Regions from separate parts of the Aliiroseovarius sp. ABM4_368 genome, predicted to be linked through region 2. Evidence: riboswitches for the same ligand, from Rfam matches in the RefSeq annotation. Region 2 holds a riboswitch; the other holds the start of a gene.
What was found. Region 2 has a riboswitch for FMN ahead of ACXAH3_RS10705 (DMT family transporter). Riboswitches for the same ligand answer to the same signal wherever they lie in the genome.
Positions count from the first base shown of each region.

Region 1: another riboswitch for FMN. It lies ahead of ACXAH3_RS15655 (6,7-dimethyl-8-ribityllumazine synthase); the one in region 2 lies ahead of ACXAH3_RS10705 (DMT family transporter).

Region 1 covers NZ_JBSWYR010000007.1:10,060-13,470, forward strand. Annotated here, with positions in the region: gene ACXAH3_RS15645 (FGGY family carbohydrate kinase) at 1-424, shown strand, start outside; gene ACXAH3_RS15650 (sugar-binding transcriptional regulator) at 464-1,414, shown strand; gene ACXAH3_RS15655 (6,7-dimethyl-8-ribityllumazine synthase) at 1,480-1,947, opposite strand; FMN riboswitch at 2,018-2,148, opposite strand; gene ACXAH3_RS15660 (ISNCY family transposase) at 2,623-3,411, opposite strand, start outside.
Region 2 covers NZ_JBSWYR010000003.1:274,835-278,245, reverse strand. Annotated here, with positions in the region: gene ACXAH3_RS10710 (Hsp20 family protein) at 115-567, shown strand; gene ACXAH3_RS10705 (DMT family transporter) at 621-1,499, opposite strand; FMN riboswitch at 1,572-1,720, opposite strand; gene ACXAH3_RS10700 (vWA domain-containing protein) at 2,194-3,411, opposite strand, start outside.

The DNA.
Region 1 (3,411 bases), on a different contig from region 2:
GAATTCCGAGGCGCGCGGGGTGATCTCGGGACTATCTTTTGCCGCTGGGCCGGCCCATGTGGCACGGGCCGCCGCCGAAAGCATGGCGTTTCAGGTTCAAGATATATTTGCAATCATGGCGACCGCAGCGCATGGCATCGGGCGTTTGTCGGTCGATGGCGGACCAAGCCGAAACCCATTCCTGATGCAGATGGTCGCCAACTTTTTGAACCATTCCGTTACGCCCTGTATCAATTCTGAAGCTTCGGCAATTGGGGCCGCCCATTTAGCCGGGCTGGCGGTTGGATTTTGGCCAAACCTTGATGCGTTGCGTGAACTTTCCAACGATGGTGCCGAAATTACGCCGCGCATCGCGCTTGAAAAAAGAGAAACCGACTTAAAAACTTGGAGAAACGCTGTTGCTCGGACGGTCGCTCCAGTGTAGCGAATAAATATTCACCTATGTGGTCAACTTGGAGCCAGTATGTCCCGTGTAAACGAATTACGCCTGATCGCCCGCGTTGCCCAGATGTATCACGTCGAAAACCAACGCCAGGCTGATATCGCGTCACACCTGCGCATATCTCAGGCTACTGTCTCGCGGATGCTGAAGAAGGCGCAGGAAGAGGAAATCGTGCGCACCACGGTTGTCTCTCCATCCGGAACTTACGCCGAACTCGAAGCCGCGTTGAGACATCAGTTCGGGCTGTCTGAAGCGATTGTCGTCGAATGCACCGAAGATCGCGACGGTGCGATTATGGCAAGAATTGGTGAAGCCGCTGCGCATTTCGTCGAAGCGACCCTACAAACAGGCGAGATCATCGGCGTATCAAGCTGGTCCGAAACTATTTTGCGCATGGTCGAGAACATTCACCCGATGAAGTCGGGCAAAGCCAAATCTGTTGTCCAGACGCTCGGCGGCATGGGCAACCCAACCGTGCAGATGCATGCCAACCAATTGACGGCCCGGCTTGCAAAACTCTCTGGCGCCGAGGCCCATGTGCTGAGTGCCCCGGGTGTTGCGCAATCGCGTGAGGCAAAACTTGTCTTAGTTGGGGATCCTTTTGTTCGCGAAACAGTGGACCTATTTGCGCGCATCACCCTCGCGATTGTCGGGATCGGTGCGGTTGAGCCCTCGGGGATGCTTTCAAGAAGCGGCAATGTCTTTTCGTCGCGCGAATTGGCCGAGGTTGCAGATATGGGTGGCGTTGGAGACATGAGCCTTCGGTTTTATGATGCAAACGGCGCCTACGTTAAAACGCCTCTGGATGACCGGGTCATCGGCATCACTCTTGAGGAGTTGGACAAGGTTGACCGGGTGATGGCCTTGGCTGGCGGAAAAGCCAAAACCGAAGCCATCCGCGGCGCCCTGAACACCGGAATCATCGACTTGCTGATCACGGATAAATTCACCGCAGAACGGTTGGTCTCCTAGAACCGTACGTCCGCATCTACGGCATAGAAAAGAGCGCCGCGACCACGCCGCGCCGCCCTGTCACCTCAGGCGGCAGCTGTGGTGTTCAATTGCAAGCTCTTATGCAGCGCAGCAACCTCTCTTGCTGCATCAGCCGCTTCACGCCCCTTCTTTATGAAATGATCATAGAAGAACGCTTGGTGCTCGTCGGTTGGTTGGAAATGATGTGGAGTCAGCGATACGGACAGTACGGGAACACCGGTTTTCATGCTAGCCTCCATCAGTCCTGTGACAACGGCTTGCGCCACAAAATCATGGCGATATATGCCGCCATCGACAACCAACGCCGCCGCAACAATTGCGCCGTAGTCACCGGTTTCCGCCAGTCTTTGTGCCAGCAGGGGCATCTCGAAAGCGCCAGGCACGTCATGGGTATCAATCACGGCATTGATGCCAATTTCCGTGAGTCGCTGCTCGAACCCGACACGTGCCTGATCGACGATGTCAGCGTGCCAGCGCGCCTTGATGAAGGCGAATTTGGGGGATTTTGTCATAGCTCTAGGTCCTTTCTATATGACAGAATCCCAGAGCGCAGAGAAGCACCTGCGCCAGCAGGCGCATGCACTCCATTCTCTCTCATCCGGACTATGACCGTCGGCCCCGGAATTTCACCGGATCTGCTGACCCATCCCTAAGAATGGCGCTCGCGGGCTATCACCGCCGGTGGGGAATTTCACCCCGCCCTGAGAATGGTATTTCGATATTTTCGAGCTATAAAAATGTCAATGCCGTTGATGAAACCAATGCAAACTTCGCGTCGTTGGAAGTTTCAATTCGGTCCAGCTGAAACGCGTGATTGACTGCGTCCCTATACAAATTCTTAGCCGTGCGTGGCATGGGTTTTTGACCCACAGCATGTGTTGCAGGGCTTCCTCCACATTCAATATGTGGTTTTGGGACCAGAGATCTGCACAAACGGGTGCTTGTCGCTGCGGAAGTACAGGGCAGCTTTGTCCTGCGCCTCGATGGTCGAAACTGACCGCAGCGAAAGGATGGATTGGATTGGTCGGTTTTGACGTTTTTGAAGGTCCGGTTCGATGAAATTCGCTGCACCAACAAAAAGATGTTGCCGCACAGGCAAGGAAATGCTGCGCTAGCAATAGCCGCGTGAGCAAAAGGCGGGTTTGTCCCGCAATGCGGACATTCTCCAGCACCTGTTTGAACGTCCGCTATCGGTCACTCTGAGCCACCGCGACCTCGGGAGCAATCTTCTTTCTGGCTCGGGATCCAGATGGCCGACCGGGTTTGCGTCCATTCGGTTGATACCCCATCCTTTCAGAGTTTGTTCTAACCTTGGGTTTAGACGGAGCTGCATCTTGCAATTCCTTTACATGAGCCAACACTGCGCCGAGGCGCTTGTTCTCGGTGACGGCCGCATGGGTTATGCGCTGATCCATGTCGAAGATTTTGTAGGGCAGGGGCTTTCCCTTCCAGCGCACTTCGAACCGGCCATCCACGAACGCATAGGTGTCCACGTGTTTGCCCACCAGACCGCGTGACGTGTCGCTTTCTTCGAGCATGATCGGTTTGCGATCATAGGAGAATGTCAGCTGCTTTCCGACATAGCGTTTGTCCCGCCAGCACAGCACATCATCGAGCCGATCTGGCTCGATATTTAAAGCGCGATGCAGATTGTCTGGCTTGGCCGGGGGTCTTGCAAACTTAGCGTTGAAACGCGTCTTGAAGCCCTCCAGAAAAGCGTTGCCTTCCTTCATATCGGATATCCCGGCAAGCCGCAGCTCTTTCACCAGCCGGTCCTGAAGCGTTCGGTTGGCGCGTTCAACACGGCCCTTGGCCTGGGAACTGTTTGCACAAAGAATCTCGATGTTGAGCTCGCTTAGGGCACGACCAAACTGAGTCATACCAGCACCGCCTTTGGCGTCATCCTTTGAAACCCGAAATACCGAATGCTTGTCGCTATAGAAGGCAACAGGGCGGCCGTGCCGAAGCAGATAGCC
Region 2 (3,411 bases):
GAACCCGCCAAAACCTTACATATCTCTATTCCACGGATGCCGCCGGGCGGGTCCGTAGATCGCCTGTCCCCTATGGGAAGGCCCCACATATGTCGCTTTGTGAAAGGACACCCAATGCGTAATTTTGATATGTCGCCCCTGTACCGTGCCACCGTTGGCTTTGACCAGATTGCAGACCTGATGGACCGGGTTCTGACCAATGATGTCAGCCGCGACAGCTATCCCCCGTATAATATCGAGAAAACCGACGAAGACGCTTGGCGCATCTCGGTTGCTGTGGCTGGGTTCACCGAAGACGAACTGTCGGTCGAGCTGCGTGACAAAGCGTTGTTCGTCTCGGCCAAGAAAGCCGCGGAGGACGAACGCACCTATCTGCACCGTGGCATCGCGACACGTGCGTTCGAACGTCGCTTCCATCTGGCCGATCACGTCCGTGTCTCGGGCGCGACCCATGAGAACGGCATGCTGCATATCGACCTGATCCGCGAAGTGCCAGAGGCGCTGAAACCGCGTCGGATCGAGATTGCTGGTAAGAATGACGTCGAAGCCAAGGCCATCGAAGCCTGATCTGACACCTCAGATGTACCGAAGGGCGCGGAGCTTTCCGCGCCCTTTTTGTATCAGGTCGCTTGGCGTCGTTCCTGTTCCAACAACCAGAAGCTGGCCGCCAGAATGACCGCCGTACCGACCCACATGGACCCGGTGGGCAGGAAGCCAAAGACGGCGAACCCCAGCAGCACGTTGAACACCAGTTTCAGGTGGTCAAATGGTTGAAGGAACGCCGCATCCGCCATCGCATAGGCGCGGGCGAGCACGTGTTGGGCAAAGGCCGTCAGAAGCCCGGCGCCGACCACCAGCCATATGGCGTTCGGGGGCAGGGCGAACCCGGTGCCAAGCGCCAGACCCGCGTTGATCGGGCTGAGCAGCAGCAGCAGGTAAATGGTGATCGTTTCGGTGCTGTCGCGATGGGTCAGGAATTTCGTCACGACCGAGCTTGCCGCCCACAGTGCGGCTGCCCCCACTGGAAGAAGGGCGGCCAGTTGGAAGCGATCCGACCACGGTTCCAATATGATCGCCCCGCCGATGATGCCCAGAACAACGGCGCCCCAACGATGGATGGACACATGCTCGCGCAAGACCAGCCCCGCGCCGAGTGTCACAAAGAACGGTGACAGCAGGATCAGCGCTATCGCCTGCCAGATCGGCACATGGGCCAGTCCCAGCGTCCAAAGCTGTACGCCACCCGCTGCCAAGGCGACCCGCAGCACGTGTAGCCACACCTGCCCGGTTTTCATCACCGCCGCGCGGTGGCGAAACACCCATGGTAGGTAAAAACCAAGCGCAATCAGATATTGCCAGAAGGTTACGGCAGGGGCCGACGCGCCCTTGCCCATGGTTGCCGATTGCAACCCGGTATTGACCAGCGCAAATGTAGCGCCTGCCAAAACCATAAGCCCCGCCGCGCGGGCAGGTTGAGTAAGATAAGTTGACTGAGTCATGCGAGTTGTCCTTTCTTCCTTACGCAATGACCCAAGGCAGAAGGACAGGGCACACGGATCCCGTGTACCCTAACCCATTCTCTTCCATCCGGACTGTAACCGTCGGCTCTGGAGTCGCACCAGATCTGCTGTCACCCCCCAAAGGGGGCCGCTCGCGGGCTTGAAACGCATAACGCTCCTTTACCGCCGGTGGGGAATTCCGCCCCGCCCTGAGAATGTCACTGCCCCGGTTGGGGCAGCGTCGAGGAAAGTAGGGTGGGGGAGGGGGAGGGTCAAGAGTGTCGCGCCTTTGCTCCTGAAACTTGCTTGGATGCCAGCAATGGTTTTTTGTGGTGTATGGGCGCTGATCGTTCGCAAATGAACTTGAGCTAGGTCACAGAAGTTGAGCACAAATCCAAACGAAGACAGAAAACTGCGCGACGCAGTGATAGGCATGGTTGCTGTGTGCATTTCGCTTCCGCTTATCACTCTAGATTTTCTTCGCGTGATCGAGCCTTTCAGCTTGGATTTCCTGTTAAACGCACTAGGCGTGTCGCAGGGATGGAGTATGATCCTCACCGTACTTGTGTATTCCATTGGCGTTGCGACAGTGATTGAGCTGATCTGGCCAAGATCTGGGCGCAAGTCAAAGAACCCTGATCCGTAAAAAGACACGAGGGAGCCGAAGCCCCCTCGCGTTGGATGCCAAGCACCCTTACTTGGACAGGCTTTCCGCAAGGCGTATCAAGGTGACGGCCTCGGCGCGATAGCCATAGGGGTCGTCGCCTTTGGCACCATTGGCCAAGGCGATCGCGTCAGCATAGCTCCAGTCGCCCAGATACTTATCCTCGCGCAGCAATTGGCCAAAGCCTGCGATGGCGGCCGCAAACCTTTGCTCTGGGTTCGCATCAAACGCGCCTGCGACAATCGGTGTTTCGATCAGCGTGCTGGTATCTTCACCCGGCTGTTTATAGCGCAGCTTCAGGAAGCCCAGTTCGTCACTGTCTGTGGCATCCGGCGCGGGCGCATAGCGCAACGCGTCGGTCAGTACGGCGTCCGACCCGACGGGCGTCACCTCGTAAATTGCGGTGACTTGGTGACCGGCCCCAATCTCGCCTGCATCAACCTTGTCGTTGTTGAAATCCTCGCGCGCCAAGGCGCGGGTTTCATAGCCGATCAGGCGGTATTCAGCGACTTGAGCGGGATTGAACTCGACTTGAATTTTTACATCATTCGCTAGCGGGAACAACGCGCCGGACAGCTGGTCCACCAGCACTTTTCGCGCTTCCCCAAGCGTGTCTATATAAGCCGCCTGACCATTGCCGTTCTGTGCTAGCGCCTGCATCGTCGCGTCATCCAGATTGTCGCGCCCAAAGCCGAGGACGGAAAGATAGGTGCCGCTGTCGCGTTTCTTCTCGATGAAATCCTTCAACTGTTCGGGGTCATGAATGCCCACGTTGAAATCGCCATCGGTGGCCAGAAGCACCCGCCCCACATCGCCGTCGTCATACATCTGTTCAGCCACCTGATAGGCCAGCGCGATCCCTTCCGCGCCCGCGGTTGAGCCTCCGGCCCCCAAGCGGTCCAAGGCGGACAGGATTTTCGTGCGCTCGGCGGCTTTCGTCGGCTCAAGCACCTGACCCGCGCTGCCCGCATAGGCTACGATTGCGACCTCGTCCTCGGGGCGCAGTTCGGACAGCATCAGACGCAGGCTTTGCTTCAAGAGCGGCAGCTTGTCGGCGTCTGACATCGACCCGGATGTGTCGATCAGGAAGACGAGATTCAGGGGCGGGCGTTCGGTGACCTCTTGCCCTTGAATGCCGATCTGTACCAACTGCGTTCCGGCGTTCCACGGGGTTTGCATCGTCGTGACGGTCGGCGCAAAGGGATGCGGGCCGTCGGGGGCGGGGTAGGCGTAGGGGAAATAGTTCAC